One region of the Nonomuraea sp. NPDC059194 genome, then DNA from elsewhere that is predicted to be linked to it. Evidence: riboswitches for the same ligand, from Rfam matches in the RefSeq annotation. Region 1 holds a riboswitch; each other region holds the start of a gene.
The links. Region 1 has a riboswitch for thiamine pyrophosphate ahead of thiO (glycine oxidase ThiO). Riboswitches for the same ligand answer to the same signal wherever they lie in the genome.
Positions count from the first base shown of each region.

Region 1 (4,368 bases):
ACCTGCGGGCCGCCCGAGCCCCGCCGTACGCCGAGGAGCTTGTGGTCCTTCAGGAGCTGCTTGGCCCGCCCGATCGTCAGATCGAGGCGGTCGGCCACTTCGGGGAGCGTCAGCCACTCGCCGACGAGCTGGTCTGTCTCCCGGTCTATCTGTGCAACAGAAAGCGTCACGAATCCACCACTACCACATCGCATCCATCTTCAAACTACGCAGTCACGTATCGCGACCTCGGGATTTTCCAGCCTGAGGGGGTCGAGACGCTGTCCTGACTCGATGATCCTGCGCCCCTGGACGAGGTCGCGGGGCCTGTTGACGGTCAGCACCCCCGCCAGCCTGTCTTCGTCTGTCAACCAGCACACCGACCACTTGGCAGCCGTGGGATCGCCGCGGCGGAGCAGGCGGGCGCCCGCGTGGTGGCCCGCGTACTGCACCATGTGGCCGAACTGCTCCGACCAGAAGTACGGGACCGGATCGTACACGGCATCCTCGCCGAGCAGCGTCGCCACGGCGACCTCGGGGGCGTTGAGCGCGGTGTCCCAGTGCTCCACGCGCAGCCTGGTGCGGAAGCGGCGCGACCACCACGCGGCGCAGTCGCCGACGGCGACGACGTTCGGCAGGGAGGCGCGCAGGTGCTCGTCGGTGACGACGCCGTTGTGCAGGTCGATGTCGGAGCCCGCCAGCCACTCGACGGCAGGGCGGACGCCGATGCCCGAGACCACCACGTCGGACTCGACGAAACCGCCGTCGACCAGTGTGACGCCGCCCTCGTCCACGGAGGCGACCATGGTGTCGAGCCGCAGGTCCATGCCCTCGTACCAGGGGATGGTGTCGGCGCCGACCTCGCGGCCGACCACATGGGCGAGCGGGGCGGGCCCGGCCTCGATCACGGTGATCTCGCAGCCCGCCCTGCGCGCGGCGGTGGCCACCTCGGCGCCGATCCAGCTCGCACCGACGATCGTGACCTTGGCGTCGGGGACCAGGCGGGCGCGCAGGGACAGGGCGTCGTCGAGGGTGCGCAGCACGTGCTGGCGGCCCTCGCCGTGCAGCCTGATCGGCTCGGCGCCCGTGGCGATGACCAGGCCGTCGTAGGCGATCTCGCCCTCGGTGGTCTCCACCACGCCGTCGCGCAGCCCCTTGGCCGACACCCCCGGCCGGTGCTCCACCCGCATGGCGTCGAGGTCGGAGTCGACGAAGCTGGAGTCGGCGGTGCCGAGCAGCACGGCCTTCGACAGGGGCGGGCGGTCGTAGGGCCGGTGCGGCTCCTCCCCGATCAGCGTGATCCTGCCGTCGAAGCCGCGAGACCTCAGAGCCTCGACGCTGCGTACGCCTGCCAGTCCCGCGCCCACAACCACAACGTGATTCACGTTCATGACCTTAACCAATCCACCGCTGACGACCAGGGTCCGGGCGGTGAGTAGGCTGGATGGCGGAAGACGCGCGGGAGTCCGGCCGTACCGGGCTGAGAGGAAGGCTTCGACGGGCCTTCGACCGCAAGACACCTGATCCGGATCATGCCGGCGAAGGGAGCGAGATGGATCTGATCGTGGGCGGCGGCGTGGTGGGCCTGTCCGTCGCCTGGCGGCTGGCCCGCTCGGGCGCGCGAGTCACGGTGATCGACCCGGCCCCCGCCTCCGGCGCCTCGCACGCGGCGGCCGGCATGCTGGCGCCGGTCAGCGAGGTCTCCTACACCGAGGAGCCGCTGCTCAGGCTGGGGCTGGCGGCGCTGCGGCGCTGGCCCGCGTTCGCCGCCGAGCTGGAGGCCGACAGCGGCCACCCGCTCGACTTCCGCACCCAGGGCACGATGGACCTCGCCTTCGGCGCCGACGACCTGGCGGCGCTGGAGGAGCTGGCCGCGTTCATGGACAAGCTGGGGCTGCCGGTGCGGCGGCTGACCGGGCGCGAGTGCCGCCGCCTGGAGCCGATGCTGGCGCCGTCGGTCAGGGGCGGCGTGCTGGCCGAGGGCGACGCGTGGGTGGACCCCAGGCGCGTCACCGCGGCCCTGCTGGCCGCGCTGGAGAAGGCCGGTGTCCCAGTGGTACGGCGACGCGTGGCCGAGCTTGTCCGCGACGGCTCGGCCGTGGTGGGCGTACGGCTGGCCCCCGGTGGCGCGGGCGATTCTGGCGGCGTGGGTGGCTCCGCCGAGGGCGAGGTCGTGCTCGGCGAGCGGGTCGTACTGGCGGCGGGCGCGTGGAGCGGCGGGCTGGCCGACCTGCCCGTCCGCCCCGTCAAGGGCCAGATCATGCGCCTGCGCTCGCCCTCTCCCCTGCTCGGCAGGTGCGTGCGCGGCATGGTCCACGGCTCGCCCATCTACCTCGTGCCGCGCGGAGACGGCGAGCTCGTCGTCGGCGCCACCCAGGAGGAGCTGGGGTTCGACACCCACGTGACGGCCGGCGGCCTGTACGAGCTGCTGCGCGACGCCAGGGAGCTGGTCCCCGGCATCACCGAGCTGCAGGTCGCCGACGTCGTGGCGGGGCTACGGCCCGGCACCCCCGACAACCTGCCGCTCATCGGCCCGTACGGCCCCGGCCTCACCGTCGCGACCGGACATTTCAGGGGCGGCGTCCTCATGGCCCCGCTCACCACCGCGCTCCTCGACGGCGAGGAGGGCGAGCTCGCCGCCCTGTGCTCGCCGCAGCGGTTCTCGACAGTCGGACAAGGAAGTATCTGATGCACGTGACGATCAACGGGGCCGCGCACGAGGTGCCCGACGGCACCACGGTCGCCCAGGCCGTCCAGCGGCTGACGGCGCAGACCACCGGCGTCGCCGTGGCGGTCAACGACGAGGTGGTCACCAGGGGCACGTGGGCGACCACCGCGCTGGCCGACCGCGACAGGATCGAGATTCTCACGGCGGTGCAGGGTGGATGAGCTGATCATCGCCGGGGAGAAGTTCGCTTCCCGGCTCATCATGGGCACGGGGGGCGCGCCCTCCCTCGAGGTGCTCGACCAGGCGCTGGCCGCCTCCGGCACCGAGCTGACCACGGTCGCGATGCGCCGCCTCGACCCGGGCGCCAAGGGGTCGGTGCTCGACGTGCTGCGCTCGCGCAAGATCAAGGTCCTGCCGAACACCGCCGGGTGCTTCACGGCCGGCGAGGCGGTGCTGACGGCGCGGCTGGCCCGCGAGGCGCTGGGCACGAACTGGGTCAAACTGGAGGTCATCAGCGACGAGCGGACGCTGCTGCCCGACCCGATCGAGACGTTCGACGCGGCCGAGCGGCTGGTGGCCGAAGGGTTCGTGGTCCTGCCGTACATCGGGGACGACCCTGCGCTGGCGCGGCGGCTGGAGCAGGCGGGGTGCGCGGCGGTGATGCCGCTGGGCGCGCCCATCGGGTCGGGGCTCGGCATCCGCAACCCGCACAACATCGAGCTGATCGTCGAGGCGGCCTCGGTGCCGGTGATCCTCGACGCGGGCATCGGTACGGCCAGCGACGCGGCCCTGGCGATGGAGCTGGGGTGCGACGCGGTGCTGCTGGCGACGGCGGTCACGAGGGCGCAACTGCCTGACCTGATGGCCTCGGCGATGCGCGCCGCGGTCCAGGCGGGACGGCTGGCCCGCCAGGCCGGCCGCATCCCCCGCCGCCGCTACGCCGAGGCATCCTCCCCGACCACCCTCTGAGAAGGCGGGCCAGGCTCTTTCGAGGCAGAGCCTGGCAGGTTTCTTTCGAGGGAGAGCGACAAGGGGCGAGCCGACAGGTGGGAGAGCGAGGTCTTCCGAGGGAGAGGCCACAGGCGGGCGGCTGGGGTCTTTTGAGGGGCTTCGGGACACCCTCGGAAGGCCCGGCCGCTCGCCCACCTGCGGCCCCGTCAAGACATTCAAGATCATGAATCAAACGGGCATCGGTTTGGGACTGTCGGGCCCTGCCGGGGGCGAATCGCCCGTAAACTCGGCCAGGTGGACACGACGATCGCGGACCCCCTGGTAGGGCGACTGCTCGACGGGCGCTATCGCATCGAGTCCCGGATCGCCCGGGGCGGGATGGCGACGGTCTACCTGGCGCTCGACATCCGGCTCGACCGCACGGTCGCGCTGAAGGTCATGCACCGCTCGCTGGCCGAGGACCCTGCGTTCGTGCGCAGGTTCATCGGCGAGGCCAAGTCGGTGGCCAGCCTGTCGCACCCCAACGTGGTGCACGTCTTCGACCAGGGTACCGACGGCGACGTGGTGTACCTGTCGATGGAGTACGTGCCCGGCAAGACGCTGCGCGACGTGCTGCGGGCGCGGGGCAGGCTGCCCGCCCGCGAGGCGCTGGAGATCATGATCCCGGTGCTGGCCGCGCTCGGCGCCGCCCACCAGCAGGGCATGGTCCACCGTGACGTGAAGCCGGAGAACGTCCTGCTGACCGACGACGGCCGGGTCAAGGTCGTCGA
Region 1 is NZ_JBHZBH010000002.1:195,333-199,700, forward strand. It holds gene ACFXJ8_RS03615 (Rv2175c family DNA-binding protein) at 1-170, opposite strand, end outside; gene ACFXJ8_RS03620 (NAD(P)/FAD-dependent oxidoreductase) at 201-1,370, opposite strand; TPP riboswitch at 1,428-1,543, shown strand; gene thiO (glycine oxidase ThiO) at 1,532-2,668, shown strand; gene thiS (sulfur carrier protein ThiS) at 2,668-2,868, shown strand; gene ACFXJ8_RS03635 (thiazole synthase) at 2,861-3,616, shown strand; gene pknB (Stk1 family PASTA domain-containing Ser/Thr kinase) at 3,893-4,368, shown strand, end outside.

Region 2 (4,368 bases), on a different contig from region 1:
GGCGGGGCCGTGGGGCGTCGACGTCTCCAGCGGCGTGGAGATCTCCAGGGGCGTGAAGGACTCCGCCCTCATCCGCTCCTTCCTGCGCGCGGCCCGTTCCTAGACCCCGCTCCCGGGAGCCTGGGCGGCGGGCTTCAGCGGCGTTCGGGCTGGGGGAGGTAGACCTGGCCGCCGCCGCGCACGAACTCCTCGGCCTTCTCCCGCATCCCCTCCTGCGCCCGCAGGTCGTGGGAGATCCGCATCGAGCAGAACTTCGGCCCGCACATCGAGCAGAAGTGCGCCGTCTTGGCGGGGGTGGCGGGCAGCGTCTCGTCGTGGAAGGCCCTGGCGGTGTCGGGGTCGAGCGAGAGGTCGAACTGGTCCTCCCACCGGAACTCGAACCGCGCGTCCGAGAGCGCGTCGTCCCACGCCTGCGCTCCCGGATGGCCCTTGGCCAGGTCGGCGGCGTGCGCGGCGATCTTGTAGGTGATGACGCCGGTCTTGACGTCGTCCTTGTTCGGCAGGCCGAGGTGCTCCTTGGGCGTGACGTAGCAGAGCATCGCCGTGCCGTACCAGCCGATCATGGCCGCGCCGATGCCCGAGGTGATGTGGTCGTAGCCGGGCGCGATGTCGGTGACCAGCGGTCCGAGGGTGTAGAAGGGGGCGTCGTCGCACAGCTCGCGCTGCAGGTCGACGTTCTCCTTGATCTTGTGCATCGGCACGTGACCGGGTCCCTCGATCATGACCTGGACGTCGTGCGCATGAGCGATCCTGGTCAGCTCGCCCAGCGTGCGCAGCTCGGCGAACTGTGCCTCGTCGTTGGCGTCGGCGATGGAGCCGGGCCGCAGCCCGTCGCCGAGGGAGAAGGCGACGTCGTAGGAGGCGAGGATCTCGCACATCTCCTCGAAGTTCTCGTACAGGAAGCTCTCGCGGTGATGCGCCAGGCACCACGCCGCCATGATCGAGCCGCCGCGCGAGACGATGCCGGTCTTGCGGCCCACGGTGAGCGGCACGTACGCCAGTCGTACGCCGGCGTGCACGGTGACGTAGTCGACGCCCTGCTCGCACTGCTCGATGAGGGTGTCGCGGTAGACCTCCCACGACAGGTCGGCGGCCACCCCGTTGACCTTCTCCAGCGCCTGGTAGAGGGGGACGGTGCCGATGGGGACGGGGGAGTTACGGATGATCCACTCGCGGGTGGTGTGGATGTCGCGGCCCGTCGACAGATCCATGACCGTGTCGGCGCCCCAGCGGATGGCCCAGGTCATCTTCTCCACCTCCTCCTCGACCGAGGAGGTGACGGCGGAGTTGCCGATGTTGGCGTTGATCTTGACGAGGAAGTTCCTGCCGATGATCATCGGCTCGCTCTCGGGGTGGTTGACGTTGGCGGGGATGATCGCCCTGCCCGCCGCCACCTCCGCGCGGACGAACTCAGGGTCCACGCCCTCCCTGACCGCGACGAACTCCATCTCCCTGGTCACCACGCCCCTGCGGGCGTAGGCGAGCTGGGTGACGGGCGCGCCCACCGCCCGCAGGGGGTCGCGGCGCGCGCCGGCGAACGCGTTGACGCTCGCGCGCTTCCACGCGCCCTGGTCGCGGTAGCCGTCGTCGACGGGCTGGGGCTGGCGGCCGCCGTACCTGGCCACGTCGCCGCGGTCGAGGATCCACTGCTCCCTGAGGGCGGCCAGGCCGCGGGTGACGTCGGTCTCCACGCTCCGGTCGGTGTAGGGGCCGGAGGTGTCGTAGACGGTGAAGGACGTGCCGTCGCTCAGCTCGATGCGGCGCATCGGAACCCGGAGGTCGCCCTGGTAGATCTTGGAAAAGCGCGCGTCACTCATCGCGCAAACTCCCTTCGCCGGCATTACCCGGAGCAGGTTCTGGCGGTCGGCGGCTGACAGCCGTCCTCTCAGCCCGGTCACACCGGGCTCCCGCGTTGGTCGGCGTAACCGTAACCCGATCACGGGGGTGCCGCGCAACCCCCGACCCGAAACCGTGCAGCGTGCGCAGGTCGGCGACGCAGTAGGGTCGCAAGCGTGAGCGAAACTTCCGCCCCTTCGTCAGCGGAGGACCGGATCTGGACGGTTCCCAACCTGCTGAGCTTCCTGCGGCTCCTCGGCGTGCCCGTGTTCCTTTGGCTGGTTCTGGGGCCCAAGGCGGACGGCTGGGCGATCGGGCTGCTCATGGTGGCAGGGTTCACCGACTGGCTCGACGGCAAGATCGCCCGCGCCTGGAACCAGACCAGCCGGCTGGGCCGCCTCATCGACCCGGCCGCCGACAAGCTCTACGTCTTCGCCACCCTGCTCGGCCTGGTGCTGCGGGAGGTGATCCCCTGGTGGCTCGTCGCGATCATCCTGGCACGGGAAGTCTTTGTCGGATGTTTCTTTCCCGTGCTCCGCAAATACGGCTACAAGGCACTGCCCGTGCATTTCCTTGGCAAAGCGGCCATGGCCAATCTGATGTACGCCTTCCCGCTGCTCTTCCTGGCTTCGCACACCGGCTCCTGGTATGCCGAAATCGCGAAGATTATCGGATGGGCGTTCGCCATTTGGGGAACGGGTCTGTACTGGTGGGCAGGCGTGTTGTATGTGGTACAGGTGCGCCGGCTCGTCACCGCTGCCAGGGGAGAGCTGCGCGATCCCGGGGAAACCGCGAAGAAGGAGTGATCGGGTGAAGGCGGTCGTCATGGCAGGTGGGGAGGGCACTCGGCTGCGGCCGATGACCGCGAACCAGCCCAAGCCCCTGCTCCCTGTGGTCAACCGCCCGATCATGGAACACGTGCTCCGGCTGCTGCGGAAACACGGCCTGACCGAAACCGTGGTCACGGTCCAGTTCCTGGCCGCGCTGGTGCGCAGCTACTTCGGCGACGGCGACGAGCTCGGCATGCGCCTGCACTACGCCACCGAAGATCTTCCCCTCGGTACGGCGGGCAGCGTCAAGAACGCCGCCGACAAACTCCGCGATGATCGCTTTCTGGTCATTTCCGGCGACGCCCTGACGGATATCGATTTATCCGACATGATCCGGTTTCACCGGGAGAATTCGGCCCTCGTCACCATCGGCCTGACGCGTGTCCCCAACCCGCTGGAGTTCGGGATCATCATCGTCGACGAGCACGGCAGGGTGCAGCGCTTCCTCGAGAAGCCCACCTGGGGCCAGGTCTTCTCCGACACGGTGAACACCGGCATCTACGTCATGGAGCCCGAAGTCCTCGATGACGTCCCCGCGGGAGAGGCCGTCGACTGGTCCTCCGACGTCTTCCCCCGCCTGCTCGAACGCGGCGCGCCCATCTACGGCTACGTCTCCGACTGCTACTGGGAGGACGTCGGCACCCACGAGAGCTACCTCAAGGCCCAGGCCGACGCGCTGACCGGCCGGGTCAGGCTCGACATCGGAGGGTTCGAGATGTCGCCCGGCGTCTGGGTGGGCGAGGGCGCCGAGGTCGACCCCGAGGCCGTCCTGAAGGGCCCGCTGCTCATCGGCGACTACGTCAAGATCGAGGCGGGCGCGCAGCTGCGCGAGTACACCGTGCTCGGCAGCAACGCCGTCGTGCGCGAAGGCGCCTTCCTGCACCGCGCGGTCGTCCACGACAACGTCTACATCGGCCCCGGCGCGCACCTGCGCGGCTGCGTCATCGGCAAGAACACCGACGTGATGACCGGCGCCCGCATCGAGGAGACCGCCGTCGTCGGCGACGAGTGCGTCATCGAGGCCGAGGCCTACGTCTCCAGCGGCGTCAAGGTCTACCCGTTCAAGACCATCGAGGCGGGCGCGGTCGTCAACACCAGCGTCATCTGGGAGTCGCGGGGCCAGCGCAGCCTGTTCGGCCCGCGCGGCGTCAGCGGCCTGGTCAACGTCGAGATCACCCCCGAGCTGTGCGTACGGCTGGCCAGCGCCTACGCCACCACCCTGAAGAAGGGCCAGCAGGTCATCACCTCGCGCGACTCCTCCCGCGCGGCCAGAGCGCTCAAACGCGCGGTGATCAGCGCGCTGACCGCGGGGGCCATCGACGTGCTCGACCTGGAGGCCATGCCGCTGCCCGTCGCGCGCTTCCACACCTCCCGCAGGCCCGCCGGCGGCGGCATCGCCCTGCGCACCACCTCAGGCGACCCGCAGAGCGTCGACATCGTCTTCATGGACGCCCACGGCGCCGACCTCACCCCCGCCGCCCAGCGCAAGCTGGAGCGCGTCTTCTCCCGCCAGGAGTTCCGCAGGGCCTTCCCCGGCGAGATCGCCGAGCTCAGCTTCCCCGCCAGGGCCGTCGAGGACTACGCCCAGGAACTGCTGCGCTGCGTCGACATGACCGGCGTCAACGACATGAAGGTGGTCGTCGACTGCGCGGGCGGCACCGCCTCGGTGGTCCTGCCCACCCTGCTCGGCCGCCTCGGCGTC
Region 2 is NZ_JBHZBH010000009.1:28,027-32,394, reverse strand. It holds gene ACFXJ8_RS14235 (phosphoribosylanthranilate isomerase) at 1-103, shown strand, start outside; gene thiC (phosphomethylpyrimidine synthase ThiC) at 135-1,817, opposite strand; TPP riboswitch at 1,810-1,921, opposite strand; gene ACFXJ8_RS14225 (CDP-alcohol phosphatidyltransferase family protein) at 2,013-2,642, shown strand; gene ACFXJ8_RS14220 (sugar phosphate nucleotidyltransferase) at 2,647-4,368, shown strand, end outside.
Region 2: linked by a shared signal. The riboswitch ahead of thiC (phosphomethylpyrimidine synthase ThiC) and the one ahead of thiO (glycine oxidase ThiO) in region 1 are both predicted to bind thiamine pyrophosphate.

Region 3 (4,368 bases), on a different contig from region 1:
CAGCGCGTCGCCCCGCACGTCGGGCAGCCCCTCGGGGATGATCACCTCGACGCGGTGCGTGTCGGACAGCACGGGCAGCCCGAGCGTGGCCGCATGGACGCGCTCCGCGAGGCTGAAGGTCTCGATGCGGACCTTGAGCTCCTCGGCTCCGGCGCGGGCGCCGAGCAGCAGGTGGTCCATGAGCTGGCCCAGCGACCGGGCCCGCTCGGCGATGGTGTGGACGGCCGAGCGCCGCTCGGGATCGGTCAGCTTGTCCCATTGGGCGTCGAGCGTGCTGGCGAACCCCCGCACGATCGTGATCGGCGTGCGCAGCTCGTGGCTGGTCGTGGCCAGGAACAGGTCCTTGGCCTCCTCCAGCTCCTTGGCGGCGGTGATGTCGCGGAAGTCGATCACCAGCTCGCCGGTCTCCTCGATCTTCGCGCTGACGACGTCGAGCCATCGACCTGTCTCGAGCTGGAAGGTGAGCTTCCGGCCGGGCTCGGGCAGCGGGAACGGCGGCGGCCCGCCGATCACCTCGTCGGCCGTGACGCCGGTGAGCTCTCCGGCGGCGGGATTCCACTGGATCACCCGCCCCTGCCCGTCGAGCACCGCGATGCCGTCGGCGCTGGCGTCGACGACCGCGCGCTCGTGCGCCCGCTGGCGTACCGCCTCCTGGTAGGCCATCGCGTTGCCGACGGCGATGCCGGCGTGCCCCGCCAGCAGTTCCAGCAGCTCAAGCTCGACGTGCCCCGGTTTTCGTTTGGCGAACAGCGCGTAGAGGGCGCCGTAGGGATGCCCACCCACGGCGGCCAGGCCGAGCGCGATCGTGTGCAGCCCGGGTAACTCCGCCCACACCAGGTCGTCGAGGCCCGCCGACTCCAGCATCACGGTCTTGCCGGTGCGCATCAGCTTGCCCACCAGGCTGCTGCGCAGGTCGGCGGTGACGCTGCCGAGCGTCACGGGCAGCTGGTAGGCGCTGACCAGCCGCAGCCGCTCGTTCTCGATCAGCACGAAACCGCCCGCGTCGGCTCCGGTCAGCTCGGTGAGACTCTCCGCGATCCGGTCGAGTACGGCGGGCAGCTCCAGCTCGGCGTTGATGTCGGCGACGACGTCGGTGAGCCTGCGCACCAGCCTGGCCCTGCGCGCCACCCGGTCGCGCGCGGCGACGTCGTCCTCGACCAGGTGGTGGACGTGCACGAAACCGATGACGGAGCTGCCCTGCAGCAGCGCGCTGGTGTCGATCCGGACGTCGAGGAGCGTGCCGTCCCTGCGAAAACGCTTGGTGCGCAGCGAGACCTGACCGCCCGTGCGGACCCGTTCGAGCACCGCGTTGTGCTCAGCGGTCAGCTCGCCGGGAACGATCGGCGCGCGCCGACCGGCCAGCTCCTCGTAGCTCCACCCGAACAACCGCTCTGCCGCAGGGTTCCAGACCAGCACGGTCTGGTCCCTGTCGAGCACGACGACCGCGTTGGGGGCGCTGGAGAGTACGGCCGCGGTGATCTCCTCGTCACCCACCTTTCCATACTGCCGGTGGCGCGCACGCTCCGTGGCCTTATCCGTCCGATACGCTGCGGGCTATGTCGGCTGGCGAGCTCGATGCCCTGCTGAGGGTAACCTCACCCACCTACCGCCCCGAGCGACCGCCGGATGTCGCCATCGGCACCTACGACGGCGCGGTGGGCAGGCTGGTGCTCGCGATGACCGGCAAGGGCGTCGTCGCCTGCAGCTTCGACGACGAGCACGCGGTCTTCGAGCGGATCTCGCGGGTGATCGGGGGGCTCGTGGGCCCCGATCCGCGCCGCCTCGACCCGGTGCGGCGCGAGCTCGACGCCTACTTCTCCAGGCGCCTGCGCGCCTTCACCGTCCCCGTCGACCTGCAGCTGGCCACGCCGTTCGGGCGCGCCCTGCTGCAGATGACGATGGCCGTGCCGTACGGCACCGGCACCACCACCGGCGACCTGGCGGCCCGCATCGGACGGCCACAGGCGCTCCGCGCGGTCGGCAGCGCGATCAACGGCAACCCGGTGTGCGTGATCGTGCCCTGCCACCGGGTCGCCGATCGCGACGGGTATCCCGGCGGGCCCACCGCGCTCGAACGCCTGCTGCGGGTCGAGCGCTAGCGCCGCCGTACCCGGCCGATGACCAGGGTGAGCAGGCCCGCGACCACAAACGCGCCCAGGGCCGCGCTCATCCACGGCTGGCGGGTGAAGCCGAGCGCCGCGCGGGCGCCGTCCCAGATCTCCGCCCACCACGGGATCGTGGACGGCGCCGCCAGCAGCCACCACGCGCAGAAGCCGAGCGCCCACGGGATGGTCATGAGCCATCTTGAGGGGGCGTTCTCGCCGGTGTTCCAGGTCTTGGCGCTGCCGAGCAGGAAGTAGTCGACCACGAGCACGCCGAGCATCGGGACGAAGACGGCGCCGATGATGCTGAGGAAGGCGCTGTAGGAGTTGACGTCGACCAGGAGCGCCACGCCGACCGTCAGCACGCCGATCGCCACCGAGAACAGCCGCCGGTCGACGCGCGGCATGAGGTTCTGCAGCGACATGGCGACCGAGTAGACGTTCGCGAACGACTGGTCGGTCTCGCGCAGCACCAGGATGCCGAAGAACAGCGCGCCCAGCGGGGCTGCGACGAACGGGCCGAAGACCGCCGTCGGGTCGCCCAGCACGGCGTCGTGCCCGGCGATCGCGACCGCGTAGACGCCGATGGCCAGGCACGCGACCTGCGCGACCGTGTAGCCGCCGACCACGCCGGTGAAGGCGGCCGAGCTGCTGCGCGAGTGCCTGGCGAAGTCGGCGGCCAGCGGCACCCACGAGACCGACAGCGCGATCACGAAGTCGACGGCGGGGGCGAAGGCGTCCCACGAGCCGCCGGTCTGCGTGGGAGCGCTCTGCAGCAGCGTGACCGCGAACCAGACGGTCGAGATGATCACACCGACCGTGACGACCCGCCTGATCAGCCTGATCGCGCCGAGCGGGTAGATCGTCAGGCCCGTGGTGATCGCCCCCGCGACGACCACCCAGACGGCGTACGGCACGGCGTCACCGAAGATCGCCTGGGCGCCCACGGAGATGACCCACAGCTCGAACGCGCCCCATCCGAGCATCTGGATGATGTTGAGCACGGTCGGGACGTAGGACAGCTTGGCCCCGAACAGGCCTCTGAGCAGCACCATCGCGGGCTGGCCGGTCTGGGCGCCGGGGATGGCGGCCAGTCCGACCATGGCGGTGCCGATGAGACTGCCGACGATCGTCGCGGTGACCGCGGCGGTCATGGTCAGCGGGTTGTCGTCGAGGAGGGGGTTGATGAGGAAGAGGGCGAAGGAGAAGCCGAGAAGGCTGACCCCGAGGTTGGCCCAGAAGGCGCTCTGGTCGAGGACGCCCAATGTTTTCGGCGGGGCCTCGTCGAGGGTCAGAGGTACTTCGGCATGCTTCGGGTCGACGACATGCGTCATCACACGCTCCCTACGCCGGCATTACCCGGACAGGTTCATGCGGTCGGCAACGGCAGTTGCCCTCTCAGCCCGGTTGCCCCGAGCTCCCGCGGTTTGGACTTGTGGGTGCGGCCGGGATCTGCCCAGCTCGCGCCCCAATGATGCACCATTTGTCCGCGTTCAACCACCCCCGCGAAGGCGCCCCCTCCGAAGCGCGGCCGGGACGCCCGGCTCAGGACGACGGTGACGGGCTCGACGCGCGGACCTGAGCCACAAAACCCACCATTAACCACTAAAAGAATTAATCGCCCCTAATCCCTGGAAATCCCACAAAGCGCGACGGCCGCATCGCCCCGCTTAGTCGAAATGAGCAGGTTGGTAGCGATTGGGTCTTATTTTGGTTGAGTTCCTTTGTTGCCGGTGAGGCCCGTCGGCGCACGGGTAACAACGCAGCGATCAAGCACAGGAATGGATCGCTGTGCGGAACAGTTCGCGGGGGGACTAAGAAATGAAGAAGCGATTTCGGTCGCGGCTGACAGCTCTGGGGTGTGCTGTCGGCATGGCCGCAGGACTCGTGGCAGGGGCGCAGGGTACGGCGCATGCGGCGACCATCTTCGTGCCGTGTTTCGGGCCAAATGGCGGCGGGGCTGGACTGGTGAATGCCATCAACACTGCCAACCTCAATGCAGGCGCGGACACCATTGTCCTCTCGCCGCTGTGCCCGTACACCCTCAACAACGTCAACAACAACACCAATGGCCCGAACGGCCTGCCGGCGGTCAGCACCGAGATAACGATTACCGGCAACGGAGCCACGATTCAGCGTAACCCAGTCGGCACCCGTCCGAATTTCCGTGTCTTCCTCGTCAGCAGCGGCGGTGACCTCACGCTTACCGGCGTGACAGTACGCAACGGGCGTACGGCCTTCGGCGCCGGAATTCGCGTTGACGGAG
Region 3 is NZ_JBHZBH010000076.1:2,893-7,260, reverse strand. It holds gene ACFXJ8_RS42840 (PAS domain S-box protein) at 1-1,494, opposite strand, end outside; gene ACFXJ8_RS42835 (methylated-DNA--[protein]-cysteine S-methyltransferase) at 1,557-2,099, shown strand; gene ACFXJ8_RS42830 (purine-cytosine permease family protein) at 2,096-3,436, opposite strand; TPP riboswitch at 3,426-3,536, opposite strand; gene ACFXJ8_RS42825 (right-handed parallel beta-helix repeat-containing protein) at 3,975-4,368, shown strand, end outside.
Region 3: linked by a shared signal. The riboswitch ahead of ACFXJ8_RS42830 (purine-cytosine permease family protein) and the one ahead of thiO (glycine oxidase ThiO) in region 1 are both predicted to bind thiamine pyrophosphate.